DNA from 3 places in the Leuconostoc sp. DB-1 genome. Region 2 is predicted to be linked to each of the others. Evidence: a T-box and tRNA genes for the amino acid it is inferred to sense, from the RefSeq annotation. Region 2 holds a T-box; the other regions hold tRNA genes.

Region 1 (5,517 bases), 1.2 Mb from region 2:
ATATTATGGAAACTTGGAATGAACAAACAATTAAAGAATTTCGTAAAACATTGCTCAATTGGTATGATAAAGAAGGGCGAGTGCACTTGCCATGGCGTGTCAATCATGATCCTTATCGCGTTTTAGTTTCGGAAATTATGCTGCAACAGACACGCGTAGATACAGTTATTCCGTATTTTGATCGCTTTATGACATCGTTACCAACGGTTGGTGATTTAGCGACCGCACCAGAGGATGTTGTGCTCAAATTATGGGAGGGTTTAGGCTACTACTCGAGAGCGCGAAACTTACAAAAGGCGGCGCAATTTGTTGTCAATGAATTGCATGGGCAATGGCCAGAGAGTAGTGATGATCTGCAAAGCTTGCCAGGAGTGGGTCCATATACAGCGGCAGCTATTGCGTCAATAAGTTTCAATGAGGTAGTCCCAGCAGTTGATGGCAACCAATATCGTGTTTTTAGTAGATTACTTAAAATTGACGCTGACATTGCTGATACAAAATCACGTAAGATATTTTATGAAATTATTGCGCCAATTGTTGATCCGGAAAGACCAGGGGACTTTAACCAAGCAATTATGGATTTGGGATCAAGTTATATGACAACCAAAAATCCCGATAGCTTGTATTCACCGGTGCGTGAATTTAATGCGGCTTTTCGAGATGGTGTTGAGGATCAATACCCTGTTAAAACCAAGAAACAACGACCAGTAAAACAGTTGTTTATGGCTTCAGTTTTTGAAAAAGATGGTAAATTATTATTTGAAAAACGACCGGATAGCGGTTTGTTGGCTGGATTTTGGACATTTCCACTAACACAAATTGAAAGTATAGAATCAATTACGGGTCAACAGTTAAATATTAAGCCCGTGACACATATTTTTACACATCGTCGATGGGAAATTTGGTTAGTGAAGCAAGAAACAGCTATGTTGAATGATAATCAACAATATTTTAGTTCTGATGAGTGGTCGGCATTAAGCTTACCAAAGGTACAACATAAATTATTGGAGAAATTATATGATACCGAATTCTAAATACAAAAATATATTTTTTTGGACCATTGAATTATTAGCGCTATCGCTCTTAATTTTGATTGTTTCCCGATTTGATTTTCTAATGAAACCAATTTCAGTATTTATTTCCACGGTTTTTGTACCATTGATTGTCGCCGGATTTTTGTACTATGTTTTGAAACCTGTTTTGACACTTTTAAAGAAAATTACAGTTAAAGGGCATAAAATGCCGCATCAACTGGCTGTTATAATTACTTTTGTGTTGTTCCTAGCCGTGATAGCTGGTTCCTTGATTTTATTGATACCAACTCTAGTGGCGGAAATTACTAATTTAATTACTGCATTACCTGAATTTGCACAAAACGTACAGCGCTTTGTAACAGATTCACTACAAAGTAAGTGGTTATCAAATTTAAATTTGTCAATTGATATAGATGAAGTAAAGAGTGCTGTTGGCAAGTACTCGGCTTCTTTTTTAACTATTACGGCAGGTACATTAGGCAGTGCTGTCTCGATGGTTACATCGGTCACGATTAATGTCGTGACTATTCCAGTCGTTTTATTTTATATGCTAAGTGATGGTGATCGCTTGCTACCAGCAATCCAGAAGCTTTTTCCGGTTCGTTTTGCTGATAATGTCAAAGAATTGACACTTAAAATGGATAAAACTATTGAAAGATATATATCGGGGCAAGCTCTTGAAATGTTGTTTGTCGGGATGACCATGGCTGTGGGTTATTTAATTATTGGTGAACCATACGCATGGTTACTGGGTGTGATTGCTGGTATTACTAACATTGTGCCATATATTGGCCCTTGGATTGGGGTTATACCAGCGTTGATTGTTGCCAGTACACAATCATGGAAACAAATGTTGTTGGTAATGATTGTGATGATGGTTGTTCAGCAATTGGATGGAAACTTTATTTATCCAAATGTTATTGGAAAATCATTACAAATTCACCCATTAACAATTATGATTCTTTTGATGGTAGCCGGTAATCTTTGGGGTATTTTTGGCATGATATTGATTGTGCCAATGTATGCAGTTGCTCGAACTGTTGTTAAATTTGCCATTGAAATGCGTCAATTGACTAAGGAATCGTTAGAATAGCAGTTTTTTAACATTTTTTTGATTTAAGTTGTATTACCCTCTTGACTGATTTAGGTTTTTCCAGTAGAATTAAAGGGTTGTGTGATACATGCGGGTGTGGCGGAACTGGCAGACGCGCTGGATTTAGGTTCCAGTGGAGTAATCCGTGCAGGTTCGATTCCTGTCACCCGTATAATATGGCCGCCGCCATATTTATATATTGAGGTATCTGGTATTATTCACTTGTAGTACCTGAGTACTTTAATTTGCCGACCTAGCTCAGTTGATAGAGCACCTCACTAGTAATGAGGGGGTCGCCGGTTTGAGCCCGGCGGTCGGCATAATTACTTTCAAGAAAAAGCATGAATTCCTATGAATTCATGCTTTTTTCTTTCGTAATATATTGTTGAAATAAGTTTCGCTCAACTTCAGATAGCTCAATGGTTAACCAACTACCGGTTTCGTCATATTGTTCTTCTATAAATTTATGTTTTGCCGCTAATTGGGCAACAACATTTCCTTTATCAAAGGGTATATGCAAAGTTACGACTTCGCTGTCGTTAAAAATATGTTTAACAATGAGATCAATCAATGCATCTTGAGAATTGGTATCTAGTGCTGACAAAGTAATCACGTTATCGCCAGAGATGTCCGGATAGTGCAACTCAGTGCGATCAGCTTTGTTATATACTGTAATAACGGGTTTACCAGTAACACCAATCTCAGTTAATGTTTTCTCAGTTGTTTCCATCATAGCTTTATAATGCTCGTCTGAAACATCCACCACGTGCAGTATTAGATCTGCATTTGCCGCTTCTTGTAATGTTGATTTGAAAGCAGCAACTAAGTTATGAGGTAGCTTGGATACGAAACCAACCGTATCACTTAATAAAAACTGTCTTTTATCAGGAAGAGTCAGTTGTCTAACTGTGGTGTTTAGCGTAGCAAATAGCATATCTTTTTCAAACACTTGCTTACTATCATCATTGTCTGCACCAACACCAAAACGCATCAACAAACGATTCATCAAGGTAGACTTTCCAGCGTTTGTGTAGCCAACCAGTGCTACGTTTGGTAAGTTGTTAGCGTGTCGTTGCATTGAACGCGTATTTTCACTTTTATCTAAATCAGCCAGTTCTTGACGAACATGAACCATTTGAGACGTAATACGTTGGCGAGATTGTTCTAGCTTTGTTTCACCAGAACCACGTGAGGTGAAACCTGCGCCACCTGTACCTGTTTGTTGATCTAATGAAATTGACATGCTTGTACGTAAGCGTGGTAATTGATATTGTAAACGTGCTAACTGAACTTGGAGTTTTGCAACTTTAGTCTGGGCTCGTTGTGCGAAAATTTCGAGAATTAAACCAGTACGATCGACAACAGTAGCATCTGTTGTTTTTTCTAGGTTACGAATTTGAGAAGGTGTCAATTCATCGTTGACAACAATCATATCAACGTCATAAGTTTTTACAGCTTCACCTAACTCTTCGACCTTACCTTTACCAAAGTAAGTGCTAGGATTTGGTCGTTCTAGCTTTTGGGTAAAAGTTTCAACGGGTTCAAGATTATTTGCTTTTGCTAGGTTCGCTAGTTCTTCTAATTCGTAGTCTAGGTTTCCCTGATTAGTTGTTAAGCCAACTAAAAATACTTTACGAGGGTTTTCTTGCATAAAAAATGCCTCCAATCAACTTGCGAGACCGGTGGCAGTTTACGTGTTTAGTACGAAAAAGGCAGACCAATCTCAAGAAAAGCGCATAAAAACAATCTATTGCTTTTATTCACCACATCTTAAAAATTGTTCAACAAGTTCTCGTACCTCTTTCTTCTTAATAGTGATAGTGTATAAGTTTTATAGGAAAATGTCAATAATAACGTACTTTGTTTTGTGATAATTTCTTCAACGCTGCTCCTAGATTTAACGTATAATAGAATGAGTTAACTAATTAATAGAAGGTTTTGAACATGTCAAAAGAAATTTATTTAACTGGTGATCGTCCCACTGGTAAACTACATATTGGTCATTATATTGGATCGTTAAAAAACCGTGTGAGCATGCAAAATTCTGGCGATTACTTGCCATTTGTTATGATTGCTGATACACAAGCATTTACAGATAATGCTCGTAATCCGGAAAAAATACGTCAATCATTAACCGAGGTAGCCTTGGACTATTTGGCGGTTGGTATTGACCCAGCTAAGACAACCATTTTTGTACAATCACAAATCAAAGGGTTATTCGAACTTACAGAATACTTTATGAACTTGGTTAGTGTCGCTCGGTTGCAAAGAAATCCAACAGTTAAGTCAGAAATTAAACAAAAAGGCTTTGATGAGGGAATCCCTGCAGGATTTTTGACATATCCAGTATCACAAGCAGCTGATATCGCTATTTTCCGAGCAACAAAGGTGCCAGTAGGGGATGATCAAGAACCTATGCTTGAGCAGACACGTGAATTAGTACGCTCGTTCAATAATGCTTATAAGTCTGATGTCCTAGTTGAACCAGTTGGTGTTTTTCCACCCAAGGGGCAAGGGCGTTTACCAGGTTTAGATGGTAATGCAAAAATGTCCAAGTCATTAAATAACGGCATTTTCTTGAGTGATGATGCGGATACATTGGTGAAAAAGGTTAAGTCAATGTATACAGATCCCTTACATATCAATATTACTGATCCTGGTCATGTTGAAGGTAATGTGGTGTTTACTTACTTAGATATTTTTGATCCGGATAAAAAACGTGTTCAAGAACTAAAAGATCAGTATACTGCTGGTGGCTTAGGTGATATGAAAATAAAAAAGCATTTGATAGATGTCATGGAAGCTGAAATGGCACCAATTCGTCAACGACGCGAAGAATACGCCCAAGATATCCCAGCGGTTTTGAACATGTTGCAAGAAGGCTCAAATAAAGCCAATGTTGTCGCCGAGGAAACAATGAAAGATGTCCGTCACGTGATGGGACTGGATTATTTTAGTAATTAAAAGCTCGGACTTTCCGAACTTTTTTATTTGATGTGATGGGTATTGATGAATAATAAAGATATCATCTATTTATCTTGGAGATATGATGGGAAATAATGAACAGAAATTGAATCGTGGTTTTGGATTAACAGCATCATTAGCTTTAGTTGTTGGAACAATCATTGGTTCTGGTATATTTTTTAAGCAAGGCAGTGTCTTAGAATCAGCAGGTAGTACAAACGCAGCGATGCTAGCGTGGATTGCTGGAGGTCTTTTAACGCTAGCGTCAGGAATCAGCGTAGCTGAAATTGGCTCTCAAATGGACAAAACTGGTGGCATTTATATTTATATCGAGAAAATTTATGGTAAGATTTGGGGTTTCTTAGCTGGGTGGATGCAAGTGGTATTTTACGGCCCAGCAATGATGGGATCTATTGCAGCATATTT
Region 2 (5,517 bases):
AACGCTTGCACAAGATTACCAATATGGACATCAATGTGCAAAATAAAATCAATTAGAAATGACATAAAGTTCCCCTAAAGTACGAATAGTAATATTTTACCACACATGTGAGCATGTCATATTAAAATATACCTTTTCATCCCTATTGCGATTTTAATTGCCTTCTAACCAGAAAAATTACGGTAACTTACTTATTTAATGCCTGTTTTGGTTGTCTCATTGAAATACAGCCAAACACGACCATCCAAATGGTAGCACCAATTGCTGGTAGACGAGATTCTGGATTAAAGAAAAGCGTAATAAATACAAAACTGAAAAACAGAATTGCCAATGGCACTAACGTCTTGGGTGCTATGACAAGAAAGCCATCAGGCATGTAACTATCTGACTTGCGATACTTCATGTAAGCGAATAATATGAGTACATAAATCATCAAAAACAAGTCCGTCGATGCGCTTGTCACAAAACTAAATGCATTTGTGATTGATGGAATAACCGAGATTAAGGCCGAAAAAGCAACCATTAATGATGTAACCAGTACAGCATTCACTGGTAATTGTGTTTTTGATGTTTTTCTAAATGGTTGTAAAAACTTGGCCTTAGATTGGAATGATAAAGCAAAGAAATTACGGCTAGCACTAAACAAAACTGAATTTAATGCTGAAGCAGCACTCGTCAATACTACGAAATTAATTAAAGCGGCAGCCCATTTCACACCTGCCAACTGGAAAACCATCACGAAAGGACTTTGATCCTCTGGAATTTTCTGCCATGGATAAATCGTCATAATAATGAACAATGCACCCAGATAGAAAAACAATATGCGCCAAGGAATTTGGTTAATCGCTTTGGGCAAAACCGAACGGGGATTTTCCGTTTCAGCCGTTGTCATGCCAATAAATTCCATGCCGACAAATGCAAACATGACCATTTGAAAGGCATTAATAAAATTACCAACCCCGTTAGGAAATAACTCAAAGTGATGCCAAACATTACTAAAAGCAACTTTTCCAACTGGTGTTTCAAATCCTGTCAAAGCCATGATAATACCTGTCACAATCAATGATAGGATGGCTACAATCTTTATCATGGCAAACCAGAATTCAGTTTCACCATAAAGTGCTACGGCAATTAAGTTGATCGACGTTAGCAAAATAAGCATGACGATTTGAATCAACCAACTTGGTAAATCCGGCAGCCAAAACTGAATATATTTTGCCACTGCAGTCAGCTCTGCCATCCCCATAAATACAACAGTTAACCAATATGACCAACGTGCAAAGAATCCGGCACGGTTACCTAAAAATTTAGTGATGAAAGAAATAAAGGTATGTTGACTGGGATCAGCATACAGCAGTTCACCAATGGCACGCATTACAACAAACATAAACATTCCAATAACTAAGTAAACCAATAAAATGGACGGTCCAGCAAAATGGATTGAATTTCCTGCCCCCATGAATAGACCAGTACCAATTGTTCCACCAATAGCTATTAACTGAACGTGTCGGTTTTGTAAACCTCGTTTCGGAAGATTACTGTCGCCTTTTGAATCGGACATAATAATATAAATTTCCCTTTCCTATTGCAAAGCACCCCTCGATCATCTCAGGGTGCTTTGACTTTTCATACATACATGATCTAGTATGCTGATTTTTTTCTAAAAATAAACAACGCTATTTTGTTCATTCGGTTTCACGTGAGTAATTAGAAACATCAGACAAAATCAAATATTGGAATTCATCGTATGACATTGTAACTGTTTTTGTATCACCATACTTACGAACAGTAACCGTGTTACTATCTACCTCTGAATCGCCTAGTACCAAAGTATATGGAATTTTGTTCGTTTGCGCTTCACGAATGAGGTAGCCCATCTTAGCGTCTTTTGTTTCAACATTAGCGCGCAATCCAGCATCCTGTAACTTCTGCTGTACAGCGTTCGCATAATTACCATGAGCACCTAAATTAACAGGGATGATTTGTACTTGTAAAGGTGACAACCATGTTGGGAAAGCACCCTTGTACATTTCAATCAAGTAGGCTGTGAAACGTTCCATCGTACCAACAATACCACGATGTAACATCACTGGACGATGATTATCCAGACCATCACGACCAATATATTTCAAGTCAAATCGTTCTGGCAACAAGAAGTCTAATTGGATAGTTGACAATGTTTCTTCATTACCTATGGCAGTCTTTGTTTGAACGTCTAACTTTGGACCATAGAAAGCAGCTTCACCTTCAGCCTCGAAATAATCAAGACCGAGATCATCCATTGCTGTTTTCAATTGCTTTTGTGACTTTTCCCACATTTCATCATCATCAAAATACTTTTCTGTATTTTTGGGATCACGATAAGACAAACGGAAACGATAATCTTTAATGTTGAAGTCACGATAGACACCCATCATCATTGTTAGAATAGACTTAAACTCTTCTTCTAACTTTTCTGGTTCAACGAATGTATGTCCATCGTTCAATGTCATCTCACGAACACGAGATAACCCTGTCAAAGCACCAGATTTTTCATAACGATGCATCATTCCTAATTCAGCAATACGCATTGGTAATTCACGGTATGAACGTGGCTTATGATTAAATACCATGATATGTGATGGACAATTCATTGGACGTAATTCCAAAAATTCGCCATCCCCCATATCCATTGGTGGGAACATATCTTCACGATAATGGTCCCAGTGACCAGATGTCTTATATAAGTTCAAATTAGACAATACTGGTGTGTAAACGTGCTGGTAGCCATTTGACAGCTCTTTATCTGTAATATATCTTTCAACTTGGCGACGAATTGTTGCACCATTTGGCAGCCAAACTGGTAATCCTGAACCAACTTCCTGGCTAGTAAAGAATAGATCAAGATCACGTCCAATGACACGATGATCACGTTCCTTAGCTTCTTCACGACGAGCAATTTCTGCTTCAACGTCAGCTGCTTTCCAAAAGGCCGTTCCATATACTCGTTGCATCATTGGGTTGCTTGAATCTCCACGCCAGTAAGCGCCAGCCACTGAAGTAAGCTTAAAATGCTTAATCCAACCCGTTGATGGTACCAGACCACCCTTATCAAGCTCAATATGATCTCCTTGAACAGCAATTGTGATCTTTTCATCGACTGGTAGATCATTTACTAACTCAACTTTATATGGATCATCAGCAAACATTTCTAATGCTTCATCACGTGTGATTTCGCGAGAAAGAATAGGTAGATCCTCTTTCACAATTTTGTGCATCATCGCCTCGATTTCAGGGAAATCTTCGATTGACACTTGATTGCCAGCCCCATTATCTGTGTCGTAATAGAAGCCATTTTCAATAAAAGGACCAACTCCAAAATGAATGTTAGCAAATTTTGGAATTCGCTTTAATGCTTGTGCTAATAAATGAGATGCTGAGTGACGAAGTAGATCTAATGCTTCGCTATCTGATGTAGTGATTAGTTGAAAATCGCCACTTTCAGTAATAACATCGTTCATGCCAATGTATGAACCATTTATTTTTCCTGACACTGACTTCTTTGCCAATGACTTTGAAATACTTTCGGCAACCCCAATTGGCTTAATCCCTTCATCAAACTTTTTAATAGCGCCATCTGGGAATGTAAGACTGATTTCTGCCATGCTATTTTCCTTTCAAATTCCATTCTAGTATTTTACATTAATAAAACAAAAACGTCCCTTTAGATCCTTATTAGATCTAAAGGGACGTTTTACCGCGGTACCACCCAAGTTTAAAACAGGAAAAATTCCTATTTCTCTCAAATGATATATAACGGTATCACCCGGGCAACTTTTCATTTAAAACTACTAAATCACCACTCAAAGGTAGTCTCTTATGTATGCACTGCTCATTTTCACCAAACATGAACTCTCTTTAAGTACATGACAATCGAGTTGTCCTTATCAATGTTTCTGAGAAACATCATAACATTTTTTTTGCTGTGTTGCAATTATTTTTTAAATCTGCTAATACAATCTTTAGCGCTTCTAATGCCTCGGCATCATGATCTAAAATACCATTATCAAAAACATTTTGTAGTGCAGCAATTTGATTTTTTGTAAGTGCCATTTTTATTATTCTCCTGTTTGCTTAATCATTTAATTATACTCAAAAAATATAATCATACTACTTAGTTTGAAACTAATGCTAACTTTCTATCCCAGAGCTACCATCTGAAATATTGACGTGTCTTGGCCGTGATCCGTCTGCTGGTCCAATGTAACCGCCTGCTTCCAAATCATCAATTAATCGAGCGGCTCGATTATAACCAATCCTGAAACGACGTTGTAACAGTGATGTTGAGGCTTTTTGTTGTTCAATAACAAATTGCAAAGCTTCTTGGAATAACTCATCATCACTATTTCCATCAGCATTTTCCGAATTATCTTGAGCAATTTCTTCATCTGTAACAGTCATTGCATCGGAATACTGAACCTCTTGTTGTGACTTAACAAATTCAACAATATTAGTCACATCAGTGTTACTAATAAATGCACCTTGAACACGTTGTGTCGGCTTACCGGGCGGTGCAAAAATCATATCCCCTTTTCCGAGCAGCTTCTCAGCACCATTACTGTCCAGAATAGTGCGTGAATCAATTCCAGAAGCTGTTCTAAAAGCAATTCTACCAGGAATATTACTTTTTATGGTACCGTTAATCACTTTAACGTCAGGTCGCTGTGTAGCCAAAATCATGTGAATACCGGCTGCACGAGCTTTAGCACCAAGGCGCGCGATAGAAACTTCAATTTCATTACCCACCGTACTCATTAGGTCAGCGAATTCATCTACAATAGCAACAATATATGGCATTGGTTGCATAATTGGCTGATCTGTTTCCTTAGCTTCAGCATTCTGCTTTTCAACCGCCGCATTATATTCACTAATATTACGTTTTCCAAATTGAGCTAAAAGCTTGTAACGATTTTCCATCTCGTCAACAACTTTTTGCAAAGACTTCGCTGCTTTACGGGGCTCCGAAACAACTGGTGTCAGCAAGTGTGGTATCCCGTTATAAATAGATAACTCAACAACTTTTGGATCAACCATCATTAATTTAACTTCATTAGGTTTTGCACGCAAAAGGATAGATACAATAATACCATTAAGCCCTACTGATTTTCCAGATCCAGTAGATCCAGCAATAAGCAAATGAGGCATAGCCGATAAGTCTGCCATGACAATATTTCCTGTTACATCTCGGCCAAGTGGCACATTGAGTGGATTATCATCAAATGGCGCATTCTCAATCATGTCTCGGAATCCAACAGTTGCCTGAGTATCATTAGGAACCTCTATACCAACATAGGGTTTACCGGGGATTGGCGCCTCAATTCGTATTGATTTTGCAGCTAATGCCAATGCTAAATCATCCGATAGATTAGCAATTCGATTTACTTTAACGCCTTGCCCTGGTTTCAACTCATATTGAGTTACCGTAGGTCCTAATGAAACACTGGTTACTTCCGCCTCAACACCAAAGCTTTGCAGCGT
Region 3 (5,517 bases), 270 kb from region 2:
GGCTTTTTTCTCCACGACGAATATGCTGACATTACTCAATCCTAATTCTATTGTTATGGAAATTATTTCAATTTTCAAAATAAACTGTGCTGATGATTTAAGGCTTAAAAAACATAGTCTCGACATACTATAATGTCAGAGCAAACAATCCGAGAAAAAATTATAGTATTTATTAACAAATTCGAATTATTTTTGTAAGCAAAAATAATTTCTAAATAAAAGGACAATAGTTATCCTTATCACAATTTTTAGCTTTTCGACATACATTTTAGTCAAAAATTGAGTTATAGTATTAAATATTAAACTAGATAAGGATCGCTTCCATATGAATAAAAAAGGTCTATTATTAGTCAACCTAGGCACCCCTGACTCCCCACATCCAGATGATGTGAAAGCATATTTAAAAGAGTTTCTATCAGATACCAACGTTATTCAAATGCCCAGACTACTCTGGCAACCCATTTTAAGAGGTAAAATTTTGCCTAAGAGATCGTTTAAATCAGCTGAACTTTACCAAAAAATTTGGCGAAAAGACGGTTCGCCATTAATGGTCTATGCGAAAAAACAAGTTGAGCAAGTACAGCAATTACAACCAAACTGGATTGTTCGTTGTGCAATGACTTATCGTAAGCCTAACATTGCAGAAACACTGAAAGAAATGCGTCTGGCGGACGCTGACGACATTGTTGTATTGCCACTGTTTCCCCAATATTCTGTTACATCAACACAATCAGTCATTGACCAAGTCCGTAAGGCCGACAAAAACATTAACATTGTTAAGTCATTTTACAACGATGAAGCCTATTTGGATTTATTAGCTAGAGACATTCGCGAGGCGTGGGCTAAAAACGATTATGATCGTTTAATCATTAGTTATCATGGTGTTCCCGAATCATATGTTCGTCGTGGTGACCCTTATGTTGACCACTGTACAGCAACCACACAAGGCGTTTTAGAGCGCGTTGGGCCGTTAACACCTGATAATACTCACCAGGTTTTCCAATCACGATTTGGGCCAACTGAGTGGGTCAAACCATACTTAAGTGACACACTAAGGTCACTGCCCAGCCAAGGTATCAAACGTGTCCTAGTAGCAACTCCAGCATTTGTAGCCGACTGCTTGGAAACCATCGAAGAAATTCACGTTGAAAATCATGATATTTTCAAACAGGCAGGTGGCGAAGTCTTTGATGTTGTCCAACCTTTTAATGAACATATTGATTTTTCCAAATATATTGCTTCTCTTGCGAATCGGCATTTTGCACAAAATTAATTCACAAATAAAAAACGCAATGAATGCCATTGCGTTTTTTATTTATTATTATAATTCAACGTTATGATAAACTTTTTGAACATCATCGTCAGATTCTAATACATCAATTAACTTTTCGAAAATTTCTAAGTCTTCGCCTGCCAGTGTCATTTCTGATTGTGGCAACATGCTGATTTCCGTAGTTGAGAAATCGCTCACACCACTTTCACGCAGAGCAGCAATTGCTTGATGCAAAGCAGTTGGTTCTGTATAAACAACAATATGATCATCTTGTTGTTCGGCGTCACGAACATCAACTTCAGCGTCTAGCAGTGTTTCCAACGTAGCATCGGCATCTTCACCCTCAAAAACAATCACGCCTGTTTCATCGAATAAATAACTAACAGAGCCAGCAGCACCGTAAGTTCCACCATTTTTATTGAAAGCTGTGCGCACATTTGTAGCTGTACGATTAACGTTTGATGTCAACGTATCTACAATAATCAATGAACCGTTTGGTCCAAATCCCTCGTAACGTCCCTCGATAAAGGTTTCATCCCCTGAACCCTTTGCCTTTTCAATGGCACGTTCAATAACGTGCTTTGGCACTTGTGCTTGCTTAGCACGTTCAATAACAAACTTTAATGTTGAATTAGCCTCAGGGTCTGGACTGCCACCTTGCTTCGCTGCAGCATAAATTTCAATGCCATACTTACTGTTAACTTTAGCGGCAGCACCATCAGTCTGCGCCTTCTTCATTTTAATGTTTTCCCATTTACGTCCCATGAGGTCACCTCTTTTAATTTACATCTTTTACTATTATAACCGTTTATGATGCTTTTGCACCACAAAATCATTACTTCACAATTCGATATTGTCCTGGTTTTAAGTCGGCAATATGATATTCACCAATATGTGTCCGTATCAAGCGTAGCGTTGGAATACCAACAGCTGCTGTCATACGGCGTACTTGCCGATTACGGCCCTCTTTTATTTTTAATTGAATAAAACTCGTTGGCTGGTTTTTACGAATACGGATTGGCTTCTCTCGTTCCCATAACCATTTTGGATAAGGAATACGTTTGACTTTAGCTGGTAAAGTTAACCCATCTTTTAACGCCACACCTTGCTCAAGTTGCTTTAGTTGTGACTTTGTTGGGACCCCTTCTACTTGAACAACATAAGTTTTATAGGCTTTATTATCAGGATCAGTCAATTCATGATTCAGTTTACCGCTATCAGTCAGCAATAATAGGCCCTCACTGTCCATGTCCAAACGACCAGCGGCATAAACCCGTGGAATATCAATGTAGTCAGCCAAAGTTGGTCGCCCTTCAGCATCAGTAAACTTAGTTAAAACATTGTACGGTTTATTGAATAGTACAATCATGTTTTTCAATTGCGTCCTTTTCATTGTAAAAAAATAAGCAAACCTCAGATGATTTGCTTTGCAAGATATGCATAATAGTGCCGACGAGAGGATTCGAACCTCCGACCCCAGGTTTACGATACCCGTGCTCTACCAACTGAGCTACGTCGGCGAAACTCCGACTGCCGGGCTCGAACCGGCGACAACCTGATTAACAGTCAGGTGCTCTACCAACTGAGCTAAGTCGGAATGACGTTGCTAACACAACTATATTATTATGCCATGAGTGAGAAAATCTGTCAACAGTTTATCACATAAAAAAGAAGCAAATCAAGATGATTTGCTTCTCATAAAACTCCGACTGCCGGGCTCGAACCGGCGACAACCTGATTAACAGTCAGGTGCTCTACCAACTGAGCTAAGTCGGAATGATGTCGCTAACACAACTATATTATTATAACTAATTGTGTAACGACTTGTCAATGATTTATTATTCTGGACGCATTGTTGGGAACAACACAACGTCACGAATTGTGTCAGAATCAGTCAATAACATGACCAAACGATCAATACCAACACCAAGTCCACCTGTAGGTGGCATACCATATTCCAAAGCTTCTATGAAGTCTTCATCAATACCTTCAGCTTCGTCATTACCATTCTCACGTTCAGCCGCTTGAGCCTCAAAACGTGCACGTTGGTCAATAGGATCGTTTAACTCAGTAAAGGCATTCGCATACTCGCTACCCATAATAAACAATTCAAAACGATCAGTAAAACGAGGATCATCAGTATTTTTCTTAGCGAGTGGTGACACTTCAACTGGATGTCCATAAACAAATGTTGGCTGTACCAAAGTGTCCTCAACGAACTCTTCAAAGAATGCGTTGATAATGTGACCAACACCCCAGTATTTTTCATACTTAACATGCTTATCATCTGCTAATTTTTGCGCATCCTCAACAGACATTTCCTGCCAAAAATCAATACCAGTTTGTTCTTTAATCAAGTCAACTAAATGCTTGCGCGCAAACTTTGTACCAAGATCAATTTCAGTTCCCTGATAAGTAATTTTCAAGTCATCTGAGACGACAGAAGCGGCAGCTTTGAAAATACCTTCAGTTTCGTCCATAACATCTGTAAAGTCCATATAAGCTGCATATGACTCCATTGTTGTAAACTCAGGATTGTGCTTTGGATCCATACCCTCATTACGGAAAATACGGCCAATTTCATATACACGTTCCATGCCACCCACAACCAAACGCTTTAAGTACAATTCTGTTGCGATACGCATGTACATATCAATATTCAAAGCATTATGATGTGTGATAAATGGACGGGCTGCAGCACCACCGGCTTCAGTTTGCAAAATTGGCGTTTCAACCTCAAGGAAATCATTTCTATCCATATATGCACGAATAGCAGAAATGATATGTGAGCGTTCTTGGAACTTTTTGAAAGAATCTTCATTGGCAATCAAATCCAAGTAACGCTTACGATACCGTGTTTCAACATCAGAAATACCATGGAACTTATCAGGCATTGGACGAAGAGCCTTAGATAAATGTGTTAATTCTGTAGCCAAAACTGTTAATTCACCAGCTTCAGTCTTCATCATAATTCCCTTGATTCCAAGGAAGTCACCCAAATCTGCTCTTTTAATAATCGGATAATTATCTGCTAAATCATCACGTCTTGCATAAACCTGAATTTTTCCAGAAACATCACGAAAATCAGCGAAAATAACTTTACCTGCGCCACGCTTTGCAACCATACGACCTGCAATAACAACTTCATGTTTTGCATTCTCTAACTCTTCTAAAGAGCTGGCATCATATAGATTATGCAGTTCTTGCGCTTTTGCTGTACGTTCAAATCGCTTACCGAATGGGTCTAAGTGTAAATCACTAACGATTGTTGCCAACTTTTGTCGACGCGCTAGCATTTGATCATTAAGGGCTTTTTCTTCAGCCATTTGTATAAAATCCTTCCCTATTGCGCGTTTTTTAAATACACGCCTACTAACTAAATATCATACCAAAAAAAAACAATAATCTCAAAGTCACTCGTTATTTTTTTCAATCTGCTTCAAAATTTCGGATAATTGTTCCTCTGTGAAAAAGTAACGCTTTCCGGAGAACTTTCCCACAATTTCAGCGCCATGGTCTTCTTTGATCATTGCCTGAATTTCAGATGCTGGAAGTGTGAGCAACATTTTAGCATAAGCGTCTTTGGATGGCTCTGCGGCCAAACCGATGCCAGCTGTTTGAAGGATCTCAACTTCACCTTTCCCAAAAATTTCTTCAAGCACTTCTAATGGCGTATATCTTTCTTGAATCATTTCAGAAAGTGGTTTCATATTTTTTAGAGCTACCTCAAGTTGATCAATTGCTTCATCAGTAGCGTCAGGTAGCGCCTGAACAAGAAAGCCACCTGCTCCAGCAACCGTATCATCACTGTTCATATAAACGGAAACACCTATAACCGATGGTGTTTGCTCTGATTGTGCTAAGTAATATGTAAAATCGTCCCCAATTTCTCCGCTAACCAATTGACTCTGACCTATGTAAGGATCAGAATAGGGAGCAAACTTTGTAACCTGTAGAAAGCCATTTTTTCCAACAGCTTTAGCCACATCAAGCTGTCCCGCTTCATTTATAAGTGTCTCAAGGTTAGGGTTGGTTACGTAGCCACGCACACTTCCTTTAGCATCAGATTCTACTACAACATTGCCAATTGGTCCGCGTCCATTAATTTTTGTTGATAAGGTTTCTTCACCTTTCAAAACGGCCTGAGCTGTCAAGGTCGTGGCCAACAAACCACGTCCAAGAACAACAGCAGCAATACGCGATGTTTCGTGGATTTGCGCTGCCTGATGGACGAGATTGGTCCC

Evidence for each region. A T-box is a leader RNA that pairs with one kind of tRNA and senses whether it is charged. The one in region 2 lies ahead of thrS (threonine--tRNA ligase), so its partner is inferred to be a tRNA-Thr.
Region 1: it encodes a tRNA-Thr, which carries the amino acid that the T-box ahead of thrS (threonine--tRNA ligase) is inferred to sense. The anticodon was not compared.
Region 3: it encodes a tRNA-Thr, which carries the amino acid that the T-box ahead of thrS (threonine--tRNA ligase) is inferred to sense. The anticodon was not compared.

The regions. Positions count from the first base shown of each region.
Region 1 is NZ_JABFNJ010000001.1:1,582,760-1,588,276, reverse strand. Features, by position in the region: gene mutY (A/G-specific adenine glycosylase) at 6-1,034, shown strand; gene HFP47_RS07790 (AI-2E family transporter) at 1,018-2,127, shown strand; tRNA gene HFP47_RS07785 (tRNA-Leu) at 2,218-2,299, shown strand; tRNA gene HFP47_RS07780 (tRNA-Thr) at 2,375-2,447, shown strand; gene hflX (GTPase HflX) at 2,477-3,778, opposite strand; gene trpS (tryptophan--tRNA ligase) at 4,072-5,091, shown strand; gene HFP47_RS07765 (APC family permease) at 5,177-5,517, shown strand, end outside.
Region 2 is NZ_JABFNJ010000001.1:400,734-406,250, reverse strand. Features, by position in the region: gene HFP47_RS01950 (VTT domain-containing protein) at 1-65, opposite strand, end outside; gene HFP47_RS01945 (amino acid permease) at 188-1,561, opposite strand; gene thrS (threonine--tRNA ligase) at 1,686-3,644, opposite strand; T-box leader at 3,722-3,939, opposite strand; gene HFP47_RS01935 (hypothetical protein) at 3,946-4,092, opposite strand; partial or broken gene HFP47_RS01930 (DNA translocase FtsK 4TM domain-containing protein) at 4,171-5,517, opposite strand, start outside.
Region 3 is NZ_JABFNJ010000001.1:131,796-137,312, reverse strand. Features, by position in the region: gene hemH (ferrochelatase) at 326-1,273, shown strand; gene HFP47_RS00680 (YebC/PmpR family DNA-binding transcriptional regulator) at 1,322-2,038, opposite strand; gene HFP47_RS00675 (rRNA large subunit pseudouridine synthase E) at 2,109-2,642, opposite strand; tRNA gene HFP47_RS00670 (tRNA-Thr) at 2,721-2,793, opposite strand; tRNA gene HFP47_RS00665 (tRNA-Asn) at 2,798-2,870, opposite strand; tRNA gene HFP47_RS00660 (tRNA-Asn) at 2,977-3,049, opposite strand; gene lysS (lysine--tRNA ligase) at 3,112-4,599, opposite strand; gene hslO (Hsp33 family molecular chaperone HslO) at 4,687-5,517, opposite strand, start outside.